Regions from separate parts of the Bacillus carboniphilus genome, predicted to be linked through region 2. Evidence: a T-box and tRNA genes for the amino acid it is inferred to sense, from the RefSeq annotation. Region 2 holds a T-box; the other holds one or more tRNA genes.
What was found. A T-box is a leader RNA that pairs with one kind of tRNA and senses whether it is charged. The one in region 2 lies ahead of argS (arginine--tRNA ligase), so its partner is inferred to be a tRNA-Arg.

Region 1: it encodes a tRNA-Arg, which carries the amino acid that the T-box ahead of argS (arginine--tRNA ligase) is inferred to sense. The anticodon was not compared.

What each region holds. Positions count from the first base shown of each region.
Region 1 covers NZ_CP129013.1:2,786,097-2,790,816, reverse strand. The annotation lists rRNA gene LC087_RS14270 (23S ribosomal RNA) at 1-1,145, opposite strand, end outside; rRNA gene LC087_RS14265 (16S ribosomal RNA) at 1,321-2,879, opposite strand; tRNA gene LC087_RS14260 (tRNA-Ala) at 2,983-3,058, opposite strand; tRNA gene LC087_RS14255 (tRNA-Pro) at 3,076-3,152, opposite strand; tRNA gene LC087_RS14250 (tRNA-Arg) at 3,157-3,233, opposite strand; tRNA gene LC087_RS14245 (tRNA-Leu) at 3,238-3,326, opposite strand; tRNA gene LC087_RS14240 (tRNA-Gly) at 3,341-3,415, opposite strand; tRNA gene LC087_RS14235 (tRNA-Leu) at 3,425-3,507, opposite strand; tRNA gene LC087_RS14230 (tRNA-Lys) at 3,519-3,594, opposite strand; tRNA gene LC087_RS14225 (tRNA-Thr) at 3,607-3,682, opposite strand; tRNA gene LC087_RS14220 (tRNA-Val) at 3,894-3,969, opposite strand; rRNA gene rrf (5S ribosomal RNA) at 3,973-4,088, opposite strand; rRNA gene LC087_RS14210 (23S ribosomal RNA) at 4,477-4,720, opposite strand, start outside.
Region 2 covers NZ_CP129013.1:721,351-737,917, forward strand. The annotation lists gene LC087_RS19575 (YjcZ family sporulation protein) at 1-76, opposite strand, end outside; gene LC087_RS03610 (YkyA family protein) at 136-789, shown strand; partial or broken gene pdhA (pyruvate dehydrogenase (acetyl-transferring) E1 component subunit alpha) at 1,103-2,218, shown strand; gene LC087_RS03620 (alpha-ketoacid dehydrogenase subunit beta) at 2,222-3,199, shown strand; gene LC087_RS03625 (dihydrolipoamide acetyltransferase family protein) at 3,297-4,595, shown strand; gene lpdA (dihydrolipoyl dehydrogenase) at 4,599-6,011, shown strand; gene LC087_RS03635 (hypothetical protein) at 6,092-6,469, opposite strand; gene LC087_RS03640 (DUF1885 family protein) at 6,737-7,126, opposite strand; gene LC087_RS03645 (GapA-binding peptide SR1P) at 7,411-7,542, shown strand; partial or broken gene LC087_RS03650 (aminotransferase class I/II-fold pyridoxal phosphate-dependent enzyme) at 7,662-9,137, opposite strand; gene LC087_RS03655 (hypothetical protein) at 9,315-9,593, opposite strand; partial or broken gene LC087_RS03660 (NAD(P)H-dependent flavin oxidoreductase) at 9,871-10,825, shown strand; gene LC087_RS03665 (UPF0223 family protein) at 10,831-11,106, shown strand; T-box leader at 11,254-11,467, shown strand; partial or broken gene argS (arginine--tRNA ligase) at 11,514-13,209, shown strand; gene htpG (molecular chaperone HtpG) at 13,276-15,153, opposite strand; gene LC087_RS03680 (DUF1054 domain-containing protein) at 15,260-15,880, opposite strand; gene LC087_RS03685 (hypothetical protein) at 16,075-16,263, shown strand; partial or broken gene LC087_RS03690 (inositol monophosphatase family protein) at 16,442-16,567, shown strand, end outside.

The sequences.
Region 1 (4,720 bases), 1.5 Mb from region 2:
ATTACGCACTCTTTAAATGGTGGCTGCTTCTAAGCCAACATCCTGGTTGTCTAAGCAACTCCACATCCTTTTCCACTTAACGTATACTTTGGGACCTTAGCTGGCGGTCTGGGCTGTTTCCTCTTGACTACGGATCTTATCACTCGCAGTCTGACTCCCAAGAATAAGTTTCTGGCATTCGGAGTTTGACTGAATTCGGTAACCCGATGAGGGCCCCTAGTCCAATCAGTGCTCTACCTCCATAACTCTCATCTTGAGGCTAGCCCTAAAGCTATTTCGGAGAGAACCAGCTATCTCCAAGTTCGATTGGAATTTCTCCGCTACCCACACCTCATCCCCGCACTTTTCAACGTGCGTGGGTTCGGGCCTCCATTCAGTGTTACCTGAACTTCACCCTGGACATGGGTAGATCACCTGGTTTCGGGTCTACGACCCTATACTCTATTCGCCCTACTTAAGACTCGCTTTCGCTACGGCTCCGCCTTATCAGCTTAACCTTGCATAGGATCGTAACTCGCCGGTTCATTCTACAAAAGGCACGCCATCACCCGTTAACGGGCTCTGACTACTTGTAAGCACACGGTTTCAGGATCTCTTTCACTCCCCGCCAGGGGTGCTTTTCACCTTTCCCTCACGGTACTGGTTCACTATCGGTCACTAGGGAGTATTTAGCCTTGGGAGATGGTCCTCCCTGCTTCCGGCAGGATTCCTCGTGTCCCGCCGTACTCAGGATCCACTCTGGAGAGAATGAGATTTTGACTACAGGATTGTTACCTTCTCTGATGGGCCTTTCCAGACCTCTTCATCTATCTCATTCCTTTGTAACTCCGTATAGAGTGTCCTACAACCCCAAGAGGAAACCTCTTGGTTTGGGCTAATTCCGTTTCGCTCGCCGCTACTCAGGAAATCGCATTTGCTTTCCTCTCCTCCGGGTACTTAGATGTTTCAGTTCCCCGGGTGTGCCTTCCATATCCTATGTATTCAGATATGGATCCTACTCCATTACGAGTAGGGGGTTTCCCCATTCGGATATCTCCGGATCAAAGCTTACTTACAGGCTCCCCCCGAAGCGTTTCGGCGTTAGTCCCGTCCTTCATCGGCTCCTAGTGCCAAGGCATCCACCGTGCGCTCTTTCTAACTTAACCGTTAGAATTTATTACATCGACTTTAAAAGTCATAAATCACAATTTTGATGTCTTGTCATTTCGTTATTTAATTTTCAAAGAACGAAGTCTTTCTGTTTGAGAGATGATCTCTCAAAACTAAACAAACCAAGAAGCGTCCTTACGTTTTTGTCTCGAAAGAGACAGTTTTCCTTAGAAAGGAGGTGATCCAGCCGCACCTTCCGATACGGCTACCTTGTTACGACTTCACCCCAATCATCTGTCCCACCTTAGGCGGCTGGCTCCCTAAAAGGGTTACCCTACCGACTTCGGGTGTTACAAACTCTCGTGGTGTGACGGGCGGTGTGTACAAGACCCGGGAACGTATTCACCGCGGCATGCTGATCCGCGATTACTAGCGATTCCGGCTTCATGTAGGCGAGTTGCAGCCTACAATCCGAACTGAGAATGGATTTTTGGGATTGGCTTCACTTTGCAGCTTCGCTGCCCTTTGTTCCATCCATTGTAGCACGTGTGTAGCCCAGGTCATAAGGGGCATGATGATTTGACGTCATCCCCACCTTCCTCCGGTTTGTCACCGGCAGTCACCTTAGAGTGCCCAACTGAATGCTGGCAACTAAGATCAAGGGTTGCGCTCGTTGCGGGACTTAACCCAACATCTCACGACACGAGCTGACGACAACCATGCACCACCTGTCACTTCGTCCCCCGAAAGGGAACCTTCTATCTCTAGAAGTAGCGAAGGATGTCAAGACCTGGTAAGGTTCTTCGCGTTGCTTCGAATTAAACCACATGCTCCACCGCTTGTGCGGGTCCCCGTCAATTCCTTTGAGTTTCAGTCTTGCGACCGTACTCCCCAGGCGGAGTGCTTAATGCGTTTGTCGCAAAGACTAAAGGGCGGAAACCCTCTAACACTTAGCACTCATCGTTTACGGCGTGGACTACCAGGGTATCTAATCCTGTTCGCTCCCCACGCTTTCGCGCCTCAGCGTCAGTTACAGACCAGAGAGTCGCCTTCGCCACTGGTGTTCCTCCACATCTCTACGCATTTCACCGCTACACGTGGAATTCCACTCTCCTCTTCTGCACTCAAGTTCCCCAGTTTCCAATGACCGCTCGCGGTTGAGCCGCGAGATTTCACATCAGACTTAAAGAACCGCCTGCGCGCGCTTTACGCCCAATAATTCCGGACAACGCTTGCCACCTACGTATTACCGCGGCTGCTGGCACGTAGTTAGCCGTGGCTTTCTGGTTAGGTACCGTCAAGGTACCGCCCTATTCGAACGATACTTGTTCTTCCCTAACAACAGAGCTTTACGATCCGAAAACCTTCTTCACTCACGCGGCGTTGCTCCGTCAGACTTTCGTCCATTGCGGAAGATTCCCTACTGCTGCCTCCCGTAGGAGTCTGGGCCGTGTCTCAGTCCCAGTGTGGCCGATCACCCTCTCAGGTCGGCTACGCATCGTCGCCTTGGTGAGCCGTTACCTCACCAACTAGCTAATGCGCCGCGGCCCATCTGTAAGCGATAGCTAAAAGCCACCTTTCAACTTTAGACTAGGTAGTCTTAAGGTTTATCCGGTATTAGCCCCGGTTTCCCGGAGTTATCCCCGTCTTACAGGCAGGTTGCCCACGTGTTACTCACCCGTTCGCCGCTAACTTGATGGAAAGCAAGCTTTCCATCAAGTCCGCTCGACTTGCATGTATTAGGCACGCCGCCAGCGTTCGTCCTGAGCCAGGATCAAACTCTCCGATAAAATGGTGTCAGATTCAATCTGATCATTTTATGAGTTTGCTAACTCATGGTTGTTTCAAAAAAATTTGACGCTTTTGGTTTGTTTAGTTTTCAAAGATCATTTTTGGTGGAGCCTAGCGGGATCGAACCGCTGACCTCCTGCGTGCAAGGCAGGCGCTCTCCCAGCTGAGCTAAGGCCCCATTATATAATTTAATCATGGTCGGGAAGACAGGATTCGAACCTGCGACCCCATGGTCCCAAACCATGTGCTCTACCAAGCTGAGCTACTTCCCGCTAATGGCGCGCCCGAGAGGAGTCGAACCCCTAACCTTTTGATCCGTAGTCAAACGCTCTATCCAATTGAGCTACGGGCGCTAAATGGTGCCGAGGGCCGGACTTGAACCGGCACGGTAGTCACCTACCGCAGGATTTTAAGTCCTGTGTGTCTGCCAATTCCACCACCCCGGCATGGGGAATGATCTTGGAGCGGAAGACGGGATTCGAACCCGCGACCCCCACCTTGGCAAGGTGGTGTTCTACCACTGAACTACTTCCGCGTATCATAATGCGGGTGAAGGGAGTCGAACCCCCACGTCACAAGGACACTAGATCCTAAGTCTAGCGCGTCTGCCAGTTCCGCCACACCCGCGAAATTCAAAATGGTGAGCCATGAAGGACTCGAACCTTCGACCCTCTGATTAAAAGTCAGATGCTCTACCAACTGAGCTAATGGCTCTAAAAAAACTCGTGGTGCCGGCAAGAGGACTTGAACCCCCAACCTACTGATTACAAGTCAGTTGCTCTACCAATTGAGCTACACCGGCGTATAAAAAGTGAACTATTATTTGATTTTTCTTTCTTAAAACGTCATCCCGACTTCTATTAGTTTATTCAAGATGTTGTTCAGTCGGTATGCTGAAGCTTACTCTATGAAGCCTATTCGGTCGTGCTCTACCAGTTGAGCTACACCGGCGTATATAGCCAGACCTTACGGTCTTTGTTTTAAATATTATCAGATAACAATTTCATTTTAAATGGTGGAGGATGACGGGATCGAACCGCCGACCCCTTGCTTGTAAGGCAAGTGCTCTCCCAGCTGAGCTAATCCTCCAATGCTTGGCAACGTCCTACTCTCACAGGGGGAGACCCCCAACTACCATCGGCGCTAAAGAGCTTAACTTCCGTGTTCGGCATGGGAACGGGTGTGACCTCTTTGCTATCGTCACCAAACATAGGGTTTACGGCTTTTGATAAACGGCACATTTTTTTGTCATCTTCTTTCGTCAACGTCGTCACGTACTGGAGTTACCTCCTCGGTTTCCTCAGTTGATTCCTCAAACTGCTTGTTTCTCAAAACCCTTTTATTTCTTATGTAGGTTTCTTTTGAATAGGCGCATTTTTTTTGTCATCTTCTTTCGTCAACGTCGTCACGTACTGGAGTATGCTCCTCGGTTTCCTCAGTTGATTTCTCAAACTATTTGCCTCTCAAAACCCTTGTCCCATTTTAGAGGGACAAAATATATTATACTTATTTTTAAGATAATATCAAGCGTTTTTTTCAAAAGAAAATTCATTCTTTCAAAACTAAATAACGAAGTGTGACAAGAATCGCATGTGTGTGGTTAAGTCCTCGATCGATTAGTATTCGTCAGCTCCATGTGTCACCACACGTCCACCTCGAACCTATCAACCTGATCATCTTTCAGGGATCTTACTCTATTGCTAGATGGGAAATCTCATCTTGAGGGGGGCTTCATGCTTAGATGCTTTCAGCACTTATCCCTTCCGCACATAGCTACCCAGCGATGCCTTTGGCAAGACAACTGGTACACCAGCGGTGCGTCCATCCCGGTCCTCTCGTA
Region 2 (16,567 bases):
AACGATCACTGCTTCCTTTTGACTTGTGAGAACGTCTACTATAATGTATGGGATAGGGGCAAATGTGTATAGACATTCGTCTATATAAAGAAGGTAACAAAACATTGATGCTAAAAGGTAAGGGGATTTGTGAATATGAAAAAACGAATATATGTAGTTTTATTATTGTGTACTACCATGCTAATGAGTTGTGCAAACGATGATCCAGCAAAAGAAATTTACGATATTTTTGAACAAGTTGTTGCTATTGAAAAAGGATTTCAAGAGGAGCAAGAACCAAGGGTTGAATTAGAGAAGAAAGAAAACGAAATTTATAATAATCTTGTCGAACTTGGAAATGACCAACAAGAACAAATAGAGGAATTGTCTGATAAAGCCTTGACTAATATAAGTAAACGCGAGGAGATCTTACAATCAGAAATAGATAGTATTGAAGAGTCGAAAGAAGAGTTTTCTAAGGTTGAGGATAAAATTGATGAAATAGAAGAGGAGGACCAAACAGACCAATTACAAAAAACAATCGATATCATGAATCAACGTTATGAAGTTCATGACTCCCTAGCTACTCACTATCGAGAGGTCCTTAAACTTGAAGAAGAGCTTTACAACTTATTTAAACAAGAAGATGCTGCAATAGAAGAGATCGATGATGTCTTACAAAAAATAAATGGAAAGTATAAAGAGATCATTGAAGACAATCAACTTTTCAACGATTACACTCAACAGTATAATGAGGCAAAAATGAATTTCTATGAAATGATAGATTTACAGGTAATAGAAGAAGAATAAATAAACATAACTATAGTATAACAGAATCTTTTTGTGTACTAATACAGAAATTAAAAATAATTATATATATAAGATACAAATCATTTGACGCAGGGTTTTTGTATGATGTAAACTAAACAATGAGTTGATAGTTGTATTATTTTTTTTCTTTTTATTATTAGTACAGATCAACAAAATAAATAAGGTATTCAAACATTTTAGGTTGCTCTTGTGTCATATTATTGATTTTCGGGTAACCTATTGCTGTGAATAAGGGACTTTAGTTCAATTTATTGAACATTAAATGAATAAACGAAAGGATGAGATGGAACAGATGGCTGCTAAAACAAAAAAAGCGTTATTTGATAGCGAAAAGCAATTTAAAGATATTAGCAAGCAATTTGAAATGCTTCAAGTACTAAATGAAGCTGGTGAAATTGTCAATGAAGCGGCAATGCCGAATTTGACTGATGAGCAATTAACAAAATTAATGAAGAGAATGGTTTATACACGAGTATTAGACCAACGTTCGATTTCTTTAAATAGACAAGGGCGTTTAGGATTCTATGCACCAACAGCAGGACAAGAAGCTTCACAAATTGCTTCTCAATTTGCATTGGAAAAAGAAGACTTCATTTTACCTGGATATCGTGATGTACCACAATTAATTTGGCACGGACTTCCTTTATACCAAGCCTTTTTATTCTCACGCGGACATTATCAAGGGAACCAAATGCCTGAGGACTTAAATGCTCTTTCTCCACAAATCATTATAGGTGCTCAATATGTTCAAACCGCTGGAGTGGCACTTGGGCTGAAGAAGAGAGGAAAGAAAGCAGTAGCGATTACTTACACAGGTGATGGAGGAGTTCACAAGGTGATTTCTACGAAGGAATTAACTTCGCTGGTGCCTTTAAAGCCCCAGCAATCTTTGTTGTACAAAACAACCGTTTTGCAATTTCAACTCCAGTTGAAAAGCAATCTGCTGCTGAAACCATTGCCCAAAAAGCGGTTGCAGCCAGGAATCTATGGAATTCAAGTGGATGGTATGGATCCGTTAGCTGTTTATGCGGCTGTTTCAGATGCGAGAGAGCGTGCGATAAATGGTGAAGGACCGACCTTGATAGAAATGCTTACATATCGTTACGGACCTCATACAATGGCTGGAGATGATCCTACTCGTTATCGTACGAAAGACTTGGATAATGAATGGGAAGCCAAGGACCCAATTGTAAGACTAAGAACTTATTTAGAATCAAAAGGTCTTTGGACAGAGGAACAAGAAAACGAAGTGATCGAACAAGCAAAAGAAGAAATAAAAGAAGCGATCAAAAAGGCAGATGGGGCACCTAAACAGAAGGTAACCGATTTAATGAATATTATGTATGAAGAAATGCCAGCTTCTTTAAAAGAACAATTTGAAAAATATACAGAAAAGGAGTCGAAGTAAGCGATGGCGCAAATGACAATGATTCAAGCAATCACTGATGCGTTACGAACGGAGCTTAAAAACGATCCTAACGTATTAGTGTTTGGTGAAGATGTGGGAGTAAACGGTGGAGTTTTTCGCGCAACAGAAGGTTTGCAAAAAGAATTTGGAGAAGACAGAGTATTTGATACGCCCCTAGCGGAGTCAGGTATCGGTGGCTTAGCGATAGGTTTAGCTCTTCAAGATTACAGACCAGTACCAGAAATCCAGTTTTTTGGCTTCGTTTTTGAAGTAATGGACTCCATTTCAGGGCAAATGGCAAGAATGCGTTATCGCTCAGGTGGACGTTGGACTTCCCCAGTTACGATTCGTTCTCCATTTGGTGGTGGGGTTCATACACCAGAGCTTCATGCGGATAGTTTAGAAGGATTAATGGCTCAGCAACCTGGATTAAAAGTGGTTATTCCATCAACTCCGTATGATGCAAAAGGATTATTAATTTCATCTATTCGTGATAATGACCCAGTTATCTTTTTAGAGCATATGAAACTTTATCGTTCCTTTAGAGAAGAAGTTCCTGAAGAAGAATATACGTTACCACTTGGAAAAGCGGACGTGAAACGTGAAGGAACTGACTTAACGATTGTTTCCTATGGTGCCATGGTTCATGAATCATTAAAAGCAGCAGAAAAATTACAAGAAGAAGGATATTCTGTCGAAGTAATTGATTTACGTACAGTTTGTCCACTTGATATCGAAACGATTATCAAGTCTGTTGAAAAAACAAATCGTGCGATTGTTGTTCAAGAAGCACAAAAACAAGCTGGAATTGCAGCAAATGTTGTTGCTGAAATAAATGACCGCGCCATTTTAAGTTTAGAAGCTCCAGTTTTAAGAGTGACGGCTCCAGATACAGTCTATCCGTTTTCATCTGCTGAAGGTGTATGGTTACCTAATCACAAGGATGTACTTGAGACTGCGAAGAAAGTTCTTAATTTTTAACAATAATGATTTAGATATAAGGGTGTCTTAAATATGATCTACTCAAAGATCACATTTTTAGATACCCTCCTATCCAACTAATAGGAGGTCGAAAAGAGTGTCATTTGAATTTAAATTACCAGACATTGGTGAGGGAATTCACGAAGGTGAAATCGTTAAATGGTTTATTCAGCCAGGTCAAGAAATTGATGAAGATGATGTGCTAGCGGAAGTGCAAAATGATAAAGCAGTGGTAGAAATTCCTTCTCCTGTGAAAGGAAAAGTATTAGAATTAAAAGTGAGCGAAGGTGAAGTTGCAACTGTCGGTCAAGTTATCGTATCTTTTGATGCACCTGGTTACGAAGATTTACAATTTAAAGGTGGAGAAGAGGAAGAAGAGACTAAGCAGGAACCAGAAGGGGAAAAACAAGTAGAATCAACTCCTGAAGAGGAAAGCAAAGAAGAAGATTCCTCTCGTAGAGTGATTGCGATGCCTTCTGTACGAAAATATGCTCGCGATCATGGTGTGAATATCCAGAAAGTAACGGGATCTGGTGAAAATGGACGAGTATTAAAGGATGACATTGATACTTATTTATCTGGAGAATCTCATGATGTAACGAAAGAAACTCCAGAAAAAGAAGTAGAGATAGAAACTCCTAAAACAGAAGAAAAAGAAGCAGAACCTGTAAGTGCGCCAAAACTTGAAGGTGATTTCCCTGAAACACGTGAAAAGCTAAGTGGAATGAGAAAAGCTATCGCTAAAGCAATGGTGAACTCTAAACATACGGCTCCTCACGTTACATTAATGGATGAAGTAGATGTAACAAATCTTGTGGCGCATCGCAAAGCCTTTAAACAAGTAGCTGCTGATCAAGGAGTTAAACTTACTTATTTACCTTACGTTGTAAAAGCGTTAACATCTGCATTGAAAAAATATCCTATGTTAAATACTTCTCTTGATGACAACACAGATGAAGTTGTTCAAAAACATTATTATAATATCGGGATTGCTGCTGATACAGATAAAGGATTATTAGTACCTGTTGTAAAGCATGCAGATAGTAAAGCAATTTTTGAAATCTCAGGCGAAATAAATGAACTTGCGACAAAAGCTCGAGATGGCAAGCTTCAATCTGCAGAGATGAAAGGTGCATCCTGTACGATCACCAATATTGGTTCAGCTGGTGGACAATGGTTTACTCCTGTAATTAATCATCCTGAAGTCGCAATTTTAGGTATTGGACGCATTGCAGAGAAACCAGTTGTTAATGACGGTGAGATTGTTGTAGCTCCAGTATTAGCTTTATCATTAAGCTTTGACCACCGTATGATTGATGGTGCGACAGCACAAAATGCGCTAAATCATATTAAACGTTTGCTTAATGATCCACAATTAATTTTAATGGAGGCATAATAAATGGTTGTAGGAGATTTTCCGATTGAAACAGATACGCTCGTTGTTGGCGCAGGTCCAGGGGGATATGTAGCGGCTATTCGTGCTGCACAATTAGGTCAAAAAGTGACAATTGTAGAAAAAGGAGAACTAGGTGGAGTATGTCTTAACGTAGGTTGTATTCCTTCTAAAGCTTTAATTTCTGCAGGTCATCGCTATGCACATGCAAAACACTCTGAAGACATAGGGATTACTGCTGAAAATGTAAAAGTAGATTTCACAAAGGTTCAAGAATGGAAAATGAGTGTTGTAAATAAGTTAACGGGTGGAGTAGATGGTCTTTTAAAAGGAAATAAAGTTGATATCGTGAAAGGTGAAGCTTATTTCGTAGATGAGAACACAGTACGTGTGATGGATGAAAACTCTGCTCAAACATATAAGTTTAAGAATGCAATTATAGCAACTGGTTCACGCCCAATTGAAATTCCTAACTTTAAGTTTTCGAAGCGCGTAATTGATTCTACAGGTGCATTAAACTTAAAGGAAATTCCGAAGAAGCTAGTTGTCATTGGTGGCGGATATATCGGAACCGAACTTGGTACAGCATATGCTAATTTTGATACAGAAGTTGTTATATTAGAAGCTGCTGATGATATATTATCAGGTTTTGAAAAACAAATGAGTTCAATAGTGAAGCGTAACCTGAAGAAAAAAGGGAACGTCGAAATCTTTACGAAAGCCATGGCTAAAGGTGTTCAAGAGTCAGAAGATGGCGTAGTTATAACATATGAAGTGAATGGAAAAGAAGAAACAGTTGAAGCGGATTATGTTCTCGTTACGGTTGGAAGAAAAGCGAATACGGATGAACTTGGATTAGATCAAGTCGGTGTTGAAATGTCTGAAAGAGGAATTGTAAACATTGATAAACAATGTCGTACGAGTGTTTCAAGCATTTATGCTATTGGAGATATTGTTGAAGGACCACCTCTAGCTCATAAAGCATCTTATGAAGGGAAAATTGCGGCAGAAGCGATTGCTGGAGAAGCTTCCGAAATCGACTATCATGGAATACCTGCAGTTGTGTTTTCTGAGCCGGAATTAGCTTCAGTTGGGTATACAGAAAGAGAAGCACAAGATTTAGGTTTAGATGTAGCTACTTCTAAGTTCCCGTTTGCAGCTAACGGCCGTGCGCTTTCTTTAAATTCAACAGATGGATTCTTAAAGCTTGTAACTCGTAAAGAAGATGGGCTTTTAATTGGTGCGCAAATTGCGGGACCTAACGCATCTGACATGATTGCGGAATTAGGATTAGCGATTGAAGCTGGTATGACAGCAGAAGATATTGCTCTAACCATTCATGCTCATCCTACTCTTGGTGAAATCACCATGGAAGCAGCAGAGGTTGCTATTGGGAACCCTGTTCATATTATAAAATAATCACAAAAAAGGCAGAAACTTAAGTTTCTGCCTTTTTTGTCATATAGTCAAACGTAGCTCGTATAAAGTTATACGAATTCTCATTTATTACTTTCTATTTGTGATTCTTTTTCTGGGACAAGTATTTGCTGCACTTTTTCAATAATTTCTTTTTCTTCTTTTATCTCACCTCTTATTTTTACAAGGACTTCTTCATTTTTTACAACGTATAAAGAAGGAAAGGTCTTTACATGGTAAGGGTCTTCTTCTAATTGATTTTCATAAAAAATTTCAATACTTACTTCTTTAGGGTATTGATCTTTTATGTCAATTAGAGCTTCGTCATAAACTATATTATCGTGACTATCTGAACGATAATAAACAATTTCATGAGTGTCGTTCGTTTTAGCAAGTTTTTGATCGTTGCAGCCTGATAAAATAATAGCTATGGCAATCAAAGGGATAAAAAAACGGTCCATGCGTGATTCACCTCATTTAATCTATCCAATCATCCTAGTATATGTATATCGAAGCATGTTATCTTAAAGAAAACAAAAATTTATATAATAATATGGAATAGTGATAAACGTAAAAAATAAAAAGCTTTTTGCTTATTAATACGTTCCTATTTGGATGCTTGTAATCCAATTTTACCATGTTTTCTACAAAATCCTTTTTTTGTAACCTATTTGTTACAAAAATGATAAGATTTTATCGTTTTTTGAATAGTGAAAGATATAACAATATCACATGTAATCACGAATGGTCCTCCCATTAAATAAAACGATTTTGCCTTTTAATTTTTTCCCAATAATCTTAATAAGCTCATTTGCTTTTCCTTTATCTGCAAAAGTAGACTCTTCCGTTAATGTAAATTGAATCATATGGCCAGTTTGATTTCTTTTAGGAGAAAGTTCTATGAAGATTTTTTTATATGGAAGGGATGTAGCTTCTAGAATAATTTGATCAGTATGACTTATTTTAATGGTGTATGGAAACGCACGAGGTTCATATTCCCAGTTTAACTGTTTACTTAGTTTATTTGTTATTTCTTTGTAGTGGTGTAGTAATTCTGTAATCTTATTAATTGTTACAGTTTCATTATGATCACAAAGCATAATGTAGGATTGCTGCATAGGTTGACACCTACTCTCATTTTAATAGTTTCATTGTAATACAATGGAAATTATTATTCAATTAATACAGCCTGTAAACTTTACTGTTCCATTTATTATAATGAGGTTTCACTTGTATTTTATCGATAAACGTGCGCTTCCGCTTTTCCTTTAATGTGTTATACAATTTGGGCTTGACGAAGTAAATGTGATACATTATTATATAGTTAAAGTTAAATAGTGTTGTAGGTCAGTCGTTTGAGAGGAAAAATAGTAATCTAAAAAGTGGTAAAGGGGTAGATGGAATGGGAACGATTGTTTGTCAACATTGTAATAGCACGGTTAGTCATTTTGAAGATGAAAAAGTAACGGTTCTTTATGGGAAATGTGAAGACAGTCATGACCAATGTGTCGAAACTCACGTTGACGAGTTATAAAGCAAAAAATTTTCAGGGTCAAACAAAGGGAAGAGAAGCATTCAGCCACTAAAAGTTGAATGCTTCTTATTTTTTAATAGATCCTAGTTGTCCTCGTTAGACGCGCGCTTGCGCCTTTCTTATTTTATTGCTCTATGTTCTTTGATCACTTTTAAATGATTTAACGAGGGGTCTTCGGGACCTTGAACAGGTAGTCCCGCTTGAATGTTTTCTTTTATATAGTTTAAGTTATCCTCTGTAATGATTTCTCCTGGAATAAAAATTGGGATTCCAGGCGGATAAACCATTATAAACTCAGCAATAATTCTTCCAGCTGATTGTTCAAAAGGAATACTCTCAGTTTCTGCATAAAAAGCATCTCTAGGTGTTAAAGAGAGAACGGGAATATCAGGGGGAGCAACACCTTTGTTTTTCTCTGTTCCATTGAGGGCTGAATATTTTCCTTAGAAAGTTTAGCTAAGGCTTCAACTAATACCTCTGTGTCCTCTTTACGGTCTCCTGGAGTGATAATACATAAAATATTGTAAAGGTCAGATAGCTCTACCTCGATATTATATTTTTCTCGCAACCATATCTCGACATCATAACCTGTTATGCCAAGCTCTTTCACAGATATAATGAGCTTAGTAGGATCATAATCATGAGCTGCTCTCTTCTGAAGAATCTCTTCTCCAATACAATTAATTAAAGGGATTTGATTAATTTTCGTTCTCGTATTATTTGCTAAAGAGATTGTTTGATCGAGTAATTCTTTTCCTTCAATTGCAAGTCTTCGTCTTGCTACATCTAAAGATGCTAAAAGTAAATACGATGTTGAAGTTGTTGTTAACATACTTAAAATGGCTTGAACACGTTCGGGAGTGACAAACCCTTCTTTAATATTCAATACTGAACTTTGTGTCATAGATCCACCGAGTTTGTGAACACTCGTGGCAGCCATATCGGCTCCTGCTTGCATGGCTGATAAGGGCAATTGATCATGAAAATGAATATGAACTCCATGTGCTTCATCAACAAGTACCGGGATATTATATTCATGAGCAAGCTCAACAATTCTTTTTAAATTGGCAGATACACCAAAATAGGTTGGATTAATTACTAATAAGCCTTTTGCATCAGGGTTTTGCTTAAGAGATTTTTCAACGGCATCTATCGTAATTCCATGTGAGATGCCTAATTCATCATCAATTTCTGGATGTATGAAGATAGGGATTGCCCCTGAAAAAACAATAGCGGACATGACCGATTTGTGGACATTTCTTGGAACGATGATTTTGTCCCCAGGTCCGCAAACCGTCATGACCATCGTCATAATCGCGCCGCTTGTTCCTTGTACAGAAAAAAAATGAGTAGTCTGCACCAAATGCTTCCGCAGCTAGCGTTTGAGCTTCCTTGATCATCCCATGTGGTGCATGAAGATCATCTAAAGGACCAATATTTATTAAATCCATTGCAAGAGCATTTTCCCCGATAAATTCTGTAAATTGAGGGTCCATCCCTGCACCTTTTTTATGTCCAGGAATATGGAACTGAATCGGATTTTTGTTTATATGTTGTAAAAGCCCTGTAAATAAGGGTGTTTCGTATTGTGACAATTATTTTCCCACCTTCTAATAGTAAAAACATTTCTTGATCTTATTGTTGATAAATAACTTTAAACAATGCATCAATTAAAAGCAAAAGAATTATAGCATTTTCACCTATCAATTGAAAAGAAGAAAAAATAAAAAAGCCCTGGTTATTGGGCAAAGAGGTGATATTTAAAAGAATAATTATTTCATTTCATACAATTTTGTTAATAATTCTTCATGAACTCCTTGCTTAACTAAAGACATGGATAAATGTCTATAATCAAATGTGTTTTCTGTGAAAATTTTCTTTAATTGATTTTCAAAATCATAAAGGCATATATCCGCTTGTTTTAACTCTTCAAATGATAAAAGAGAATCTTCAATTATTTTCTTGTCTTCTTCAGAAAACTTCTGATCTTTTGAATCCTTAGTCAAATATTTGTGTTCAAAAATTGTCAGGACAGACAATAATACATTCACTTGTTCCTCCGTGATATTATGAGTTAAGACAAAAGTATAGAAGGGGAAGGATTTATTTTTATTCATCATGTGTAGCAACCTGATTTGATATCTTAAAAGTTTTATTTCTTCTTGTATATTCATTAAACCACCCTTTTTAGGTACATTCTTCATTAGAGTTTAAAATAGTACTCTACTTGTACTTATTTTATGAAGTATATTTGGATATATGACTTTTTGACCGACAAAGGAAATAGAATAATATGTGAAGAAGATTAATTGGAGAGGTGATTTATGAATGTGGAATACAAGAATTACCAAATTACTAAATATTAAATATCCGATTGTTCAAGAGGGCCTTGCCTATTTAGCCTATTCAGAATTAGCTTCAGCCGTTAGTAAAGCAGGTGGACTTGGGCAAATAACAGCCATGTCTTTAGGATCGCCTGACTTATTAAGAAAAGAAATTAATAGAGTAAGAGAGAAAACAAACAATCCATTTGGCGTTAACTTTGCAATTGGACAACATGGTCGACCTTATCAACATTTACTGGAGGCAGCGATTAATGAGGAAGTACCAGTAATTAGTATGACTGGTGGAAACCCAGCTTCTATTTTAAAAGAATTAGAGAAAACAACCATAAAGAAACTCGTCTTAGTTTCATCAAAAAAGACAAGCACAGAAAGCAGAGCAACTAGGAGCGGACGCTGTAATGGTTGTTGGTCAAGAGGGAGGAGGACATTTAGGAAGAGATGATACTGGGACGTTTGTACTCATTCCTCAAGTAGTCGATGCCGTTTCAATTCCGGTGATTGCTTCGGGAGGGATTGGAGATGGTAGGGGTCTCCTTGCAGCGTTTGCTCTTGGGGCTGAAGGAATAGAGATGGGTACAAGATTTATTGCAACAAAAGAATGTATTCATGCGCATCAATTATATAAAGAGACACTAGTGAATGGGGATGAGAGAGATACCGTCGTGATTAAAAGATCTTTAGGAACACCGGCACGAGCCATTAAAAATCAATGGACGGAAAAAATTATTGACTTTGAAACTAAAAACTCTAGTTATGAAGAAATAAAAGAGTACATTAGTGGAGAACGTAATAAAACCTACATATATGATGGTAAAATAGAGGAAGGCTTCGCATGGGCAGGACAAGTATTGGGTCTTATCCACGATATTCCCACTGTTCATACACTTATTGAAACAATGATCAAAAAAGCGGAGTCGATAAAAGACGAATGGAAGTGAAATAAATGAAAAAAGATTATTCCTATCCGATTGATTTTGAATGGACGACAGATGAGGTGATTGATGTGGTCACATTTTTCGAAGCGATTGAAAAGGCGTATGAAACAGGGATACAACGGGAAAAGTTAATGAATCTCTATAAAAAATTTAAAAAAATCGTTCCAAGTAAAGCAGAGGAAAAAAAGATTACGAACCAATTTGAAGAGGAAAGTGGTTTTTCTACTTATCGTGTAGTAGAAAAGGCAAGAAAAATGAATGATGGAGAACTGATTTCCATGTGATTCAAGATTAAGAAACAACATCAAAACTCAAGGTAGAGAATTAACCATAATTTTATTATGTTAACTTATTTGAACTACTTGAACATAAAAAATAACTTGTCAGACTTGCTTTCTTGTTGTAAGATTAACCATAAAATAATTACATACATTCATTCATTGATAAAGAGAGTAGTTAATGGAAAAGGAAGTTATAGCGAATTAGGGGTGGTGAGAGCCTAATGCTTCCTCATTAATGAAGCGCACTTTGGAGAAGTATCCTTGAAATGTGTAGAGGATGCCGGGTCATACTCGTTACGTATTTGAAGCTGGTTCACATGGAACAACTAGAGTGGTACCGCGGGAGCAAACTCTCGTCTCTTAATTAAATTTAAGAGGCGGGGGTTTTTTTAATTTAAAGGAGGATTATGATGGAACAGTTTAAACTAGAATTGGCAAAAATCATTCACAGTAAGATAGAGAATCACGTTACTCCTAATGAAGTTTTATCACTTATTGAAAGACCTAAAAATTCACAACATGGAGATTTAGCTTTTCCTTGTTTTTCTTTATCTAAAAAATTTAAAAAAGCACCTTCCGTCATCGCAGAGGAATTAAAGGAAAGTATTGCTTCCCCATTATTTAATGAACTCGAAGTGGTAGGTCCTTATTTAAATGTATTTTTGAACAAGAAATTAGTAGCTGAGCAAACGCTAAATGAAATCCGATACAAAAAATCGAGCTACGGTAATCAAAATTTCGGGGAAAATCAAACGATTACGATCGATATGTCCTCTCCGAATATTGCGAAGCCTTTTTCAATGGGGCACTTACGTTCTACTGTTATAGGTAATTCTATTTCTTTAATCCTAGAGAAATGTGGCTTTAAACCCTTTAAAATTAATTATATAGGGGATTGGGGAACACAATTCGGAAAGTTGATGTATGCATATCGAAAGTGGGGAACAGAAGAAGAGGTCAAAAAGAATCCGATTCAAGAACTATTCAATTTGTATGTGAAATTTCATGATGAAGCGGAAAAAAATGAGGGGTTAGCTTGTGAGGGGAGAAGCTGGTTTAAAAAACTAGAAGAGGGGGATTATGAGGCGGTTGAGTTATGGAAATGGTTTAGAGAAGAGTCATTAAAAGAATTTGAAAAAATATACAAACTATTGAATGTTCATTTTGACTCTTGTGCTGGTGAATCCTTTTACAATGATAAAATGGAACGTATTGTTCGTTTACTGGATGAAAAGGGGTTATTAGAAGAATCTGACTCAGCTATGGTAGTAAAACTTGAAGAAGAAGACCTCCCCCCCATGTTTAATTAAAAAGTCAGATGGTGCGACTCTCTATGCGACTCGAGACATTGCAGCAGCTCTATATAGAAAAGAACAGTATCAATTTTATCAGTCAATATATGTAGTGGGACATGAACAGAGCTTACATTTTAAGCAAATAGAGGTAGTTTTAAATAAGATGGGATACCGTTGGTCAGAGGATCTCATTCATATTCCTTTCGGTTTAATTTTAAAAAACGGAAAAAAGATGTCGACTCGTAAAGGTAAAGTTGTTTTGTTTGAAGAAGTGTTAAATCAATCAATTAATATGACCTTAAAAAATATTGAAGAAAAAAATCCGCAACTGGAAAATAAAGAAGAGGTTGCAAAAATGGTTGGAGTAGGGGCCATTGTTTTTCATGATCTAAAAAATTTCCGCTTAAATGATGTAGAGTTTTCTTTAGAAGATATGGTTCGATTTGATGGAGAAACAGGACCATATGTACAATATACATACGCTCGAGGTTGTTCTATTTTACGAAAAGCCCATTGGCATCTAGAAACATTCACTATAGAGAGTATGAATGGTTGGAACGATGAATGGCCTATCATTACTTTATTAACCGAGTTTCCTAGTGTTGTTCACAAGGCTTATGAGATCTATGACCCTTCCCGAATTGCGAAGTATATCATTGATCTTTCACAAGCGTTCAACAAATATTATGGAAAAGTGAACATTTTACATTCGGAAAACAAACAGACGAAGTTACTAGTTGTATATGCAGTGACAGTGGTCCTGAAAGAAGGGCTAAGATTATTAGGAATTCAAGCACCTGAAAAAATGTAGAGGTGTAATATGAAAAGCAAAGGGTGCACAACAGTTGCACCCTTTGCTTGTAAGTTTTAATGTTGCTTATTCCATAATTTCGCAAATGTTATTTGTGAAGGAAACAGGATCTTCCAATGGTAACCCTTCAATTAAAAGCGCTTGATTATATAAAATGTTTGTATAAAGCTCGAATTTTTGCTTGTCGTTTTTAAAAGTATCTTTTAGCGCACCAAATACTTTATGATTCAAGTTTATTTCAAGAACCTTATCGGCTTTCATATTCGGATTATCAGGCATGGATTGCATAATTTTTTCCATTTCAATCGAGATTTGTCCTTCTGTTGATAAACAAACAGGGTGGCTCTTTAGTCGTTTTGAAGCTTTTACCTCTTTTACTTTAGTAGATAGAACGGATTTCATCTCACTGAACAATTCTTCATTTTGATCTTTTTCTTCTTCATCCTCAACGATTTCATCCGCTTCAATTCCTAAATCACCGCTTGAAACAGATTTGAATTCTTTCTCTTTATATCTTCCTAAAACGTTGATGGCAAACTCGTCGACGTCATCAATGAAGTATAAAATTTCAAATCCTTTATCTTTTACAAGTTCTGTTTGGGGCAATTTATCAATTCGTTCATATGTTTCACCAGAGGCGAAATAAATGTACTTTTGTTCTTCTGGCATTCTTGAAACATATTCATCTAGTGTTACTAGTTCTTTTTCTTTAGAAGAATAAAACATGATTAAATCTTGGAGATCATCTTTATTCGCTCCAAAATCACTGTAAATCCCATATTTCAACTGTCTTCCGAACGATTCAAAGAAATCAAGGTAGCTGTCTCTCTCATCTTTTTGCAAAGAAAGGAGTTGGCTTTTAATTTTCTTTTTAATGTTTTTAGCAATCAATTTTAACTGGCGATCATGTTGCAAAATTTCTCTTGAAATATTGAGAGATAGGTCTTCAGAATCCACCATTCCTTTTACGAAACTAAAGTAATCTGGAAGAAGATCAGGACATTTCTCCATAATTAACACGCCATTAGAGTAAAGTTCTAATCCTTTTTCAAACTCTTTTGTGTAATAGTTATAAGGTGTTTCTTTCGGAATGTATAAAATAGATTGGTAACGAACCGCACCATCAACGCTAATGTGAACATGTTTTAAAGGTTTATCAAAACCATAATGTTTTTCAGAATAGAAATTTTCATAATCTTCATCTGTTAATTCGCTTTTGTTTTTTCTCCAAATCGGGACCATGCTATTGACGGTTTGTTCTTCTTGCACCTTCTCATACTCATCTTCGCTACCTTCTTTTAGTTTGCTTTCTGTAACTTCCATCTTAATTGGGTAACGAATAAAATCAGAATATTTTTTAACAATAGATTTAATTCGGTATTCCTCTAAGTAGTCATCAAATTCTTCCTCTTCACTATTTTCTTTAATTTTCAAAGTGATTTCAGTACCAACATCCACTTTTTCACAGCCTTCTATGGTATAACCATCGATTCCATGAGAATGCCATTTGTACGCTTGCTCACTACCTAAAGCCTTTGTTATGACCGTAACCTCGTCAGCAACCATAAAGGAGGAATAAAACCCAACGCCAAATTGACCGATAATGTCGTAGCCGTCTTTTATCTCATTTTCGTTTTTAAATGAGAAGGTACCACTTTTTGCAATGACCCCAAGGTTATTTTGAAGCTCCTCTTCAGTCATTCCAATACCTGTATCTGTAATGGTTAACAGTCTGTTTTCTTTATCAATCGTAAGTTTTATGTAGTAATCATCTTTTTTAAATTCGATCGTGTCATCTGTTAACGCCTTGTAGTAGATCTTGTCAATCGCATCACTAGCGTTTGAGATTAATTCTCTAAGAAAAATTTCTCGATGTGAATAAATTGAATTAATCATCAATTCTAAAAGTCTTTTTGATTCAGCCTCAAATTGTTTAATTGCCATTGTCATTCTCCCTTCGTTTTTAGCAATGATCGACATTATTAGCACTCACGCTTTTTGAGTGCTAATAATCTTCCACTTAATTAATTAACATGAAATCAAAAAAAAATCAATAGATTAATGATAATTTGTAGATTGGTAATAAGGTGTGAAAGGTCTCCTTTGCAATGTTTATAAGAGCTTTGCCATCTTCCAAAATTGGATCTCCTGCTTGAATTTGTCTTCCAACTAAAAATTCTCCTTTTTTCACTTCATAAAATCGAGTTAATGTTTGTTTTAAGTTTTCTTCGGTCATAGTTAAGGCTTGGTTTTTTGTATGGTCTTTTGAAATTTTATAATCAGTTGGAATGGTTTCAAGAAGAAGAGAAAAATCATCAAGAAACGTTTTACCTATTTGTTGTTTATTCGGAGCTTCATAAATATATGCTAACCATATAAATAAGTGATCGTCCCAAAGCCCAATTTGGAAATGAGGATGCTGTTTATACCCTCGTTTGTTCTCGCAAATAGCTAACCACGTGTCTTTCGGTGGATTCTTTGTTCTTCTCGCATGTTTGGCAATATGTAAGTACATTTCATTTCCAAGAGCTGCTGAAAGATCTTCGCATAATTCCTCTCCAATAAGTGAAAACTTTGGTTGGATTCGGTCCTTTATTAATTGCATTCGTTCATCCAGTCCATCTACGGTAAACGTATCAAAATCTTCTTTTGTAAAACCTTCAAATTTCATTTTATATGCCTTCTTTCTTCTTGTATGATTTATTAGTTTAGAGAAGGTACTCTTCTTTTTAGTATAGTCTATAGTATGTCCAAAGTAGTAACGATTTTAGAAAGGATCCAACTCATCGGTATTTAAAAAAATGAAACAGAATTTTTTGTTTATTTTGAATTTATGATATAATAAAAAGAAAGGGGCGTTAAAGGATGGAAAAAGTTAAGAATGGAAACTATAAGCAGCCAAATGGTGATCAAATAGGAATCATAAGGCTTGAAATTGATTATGAGCTTGCCACATTATTCGAAGCAATGCAAGAAAATGATACCGATAAAAAGCAAACGACCCTTGATAAACTGGAAGCGTTACGAGAAAAATGGCTTATGGTGAAAGAATAAGTTTAATTAGTATATAATAAGTGTCTAATATGAAATGGCAGGCCAATCCTATTACTGAAAGGAAGGGCCTGCTTTGTTGATTTTTGTTTTAACTGTTATTAAGACTTTGACCGAAATGTTTATATTATAGTAAGGATGTTATAATCTTTTTAGTATAAGGAAATGAGGGTTTACATAAATGACGAATTGGGAAGAAGTTTATCAAATCGCTCGTAATTGGGTAAAAGAAGCAGGTGATCGAATAAAAGAGTCTTTCTCTGAATCATTAACCATTGAAACAAAATCAAATGTTAATGATCTAGTG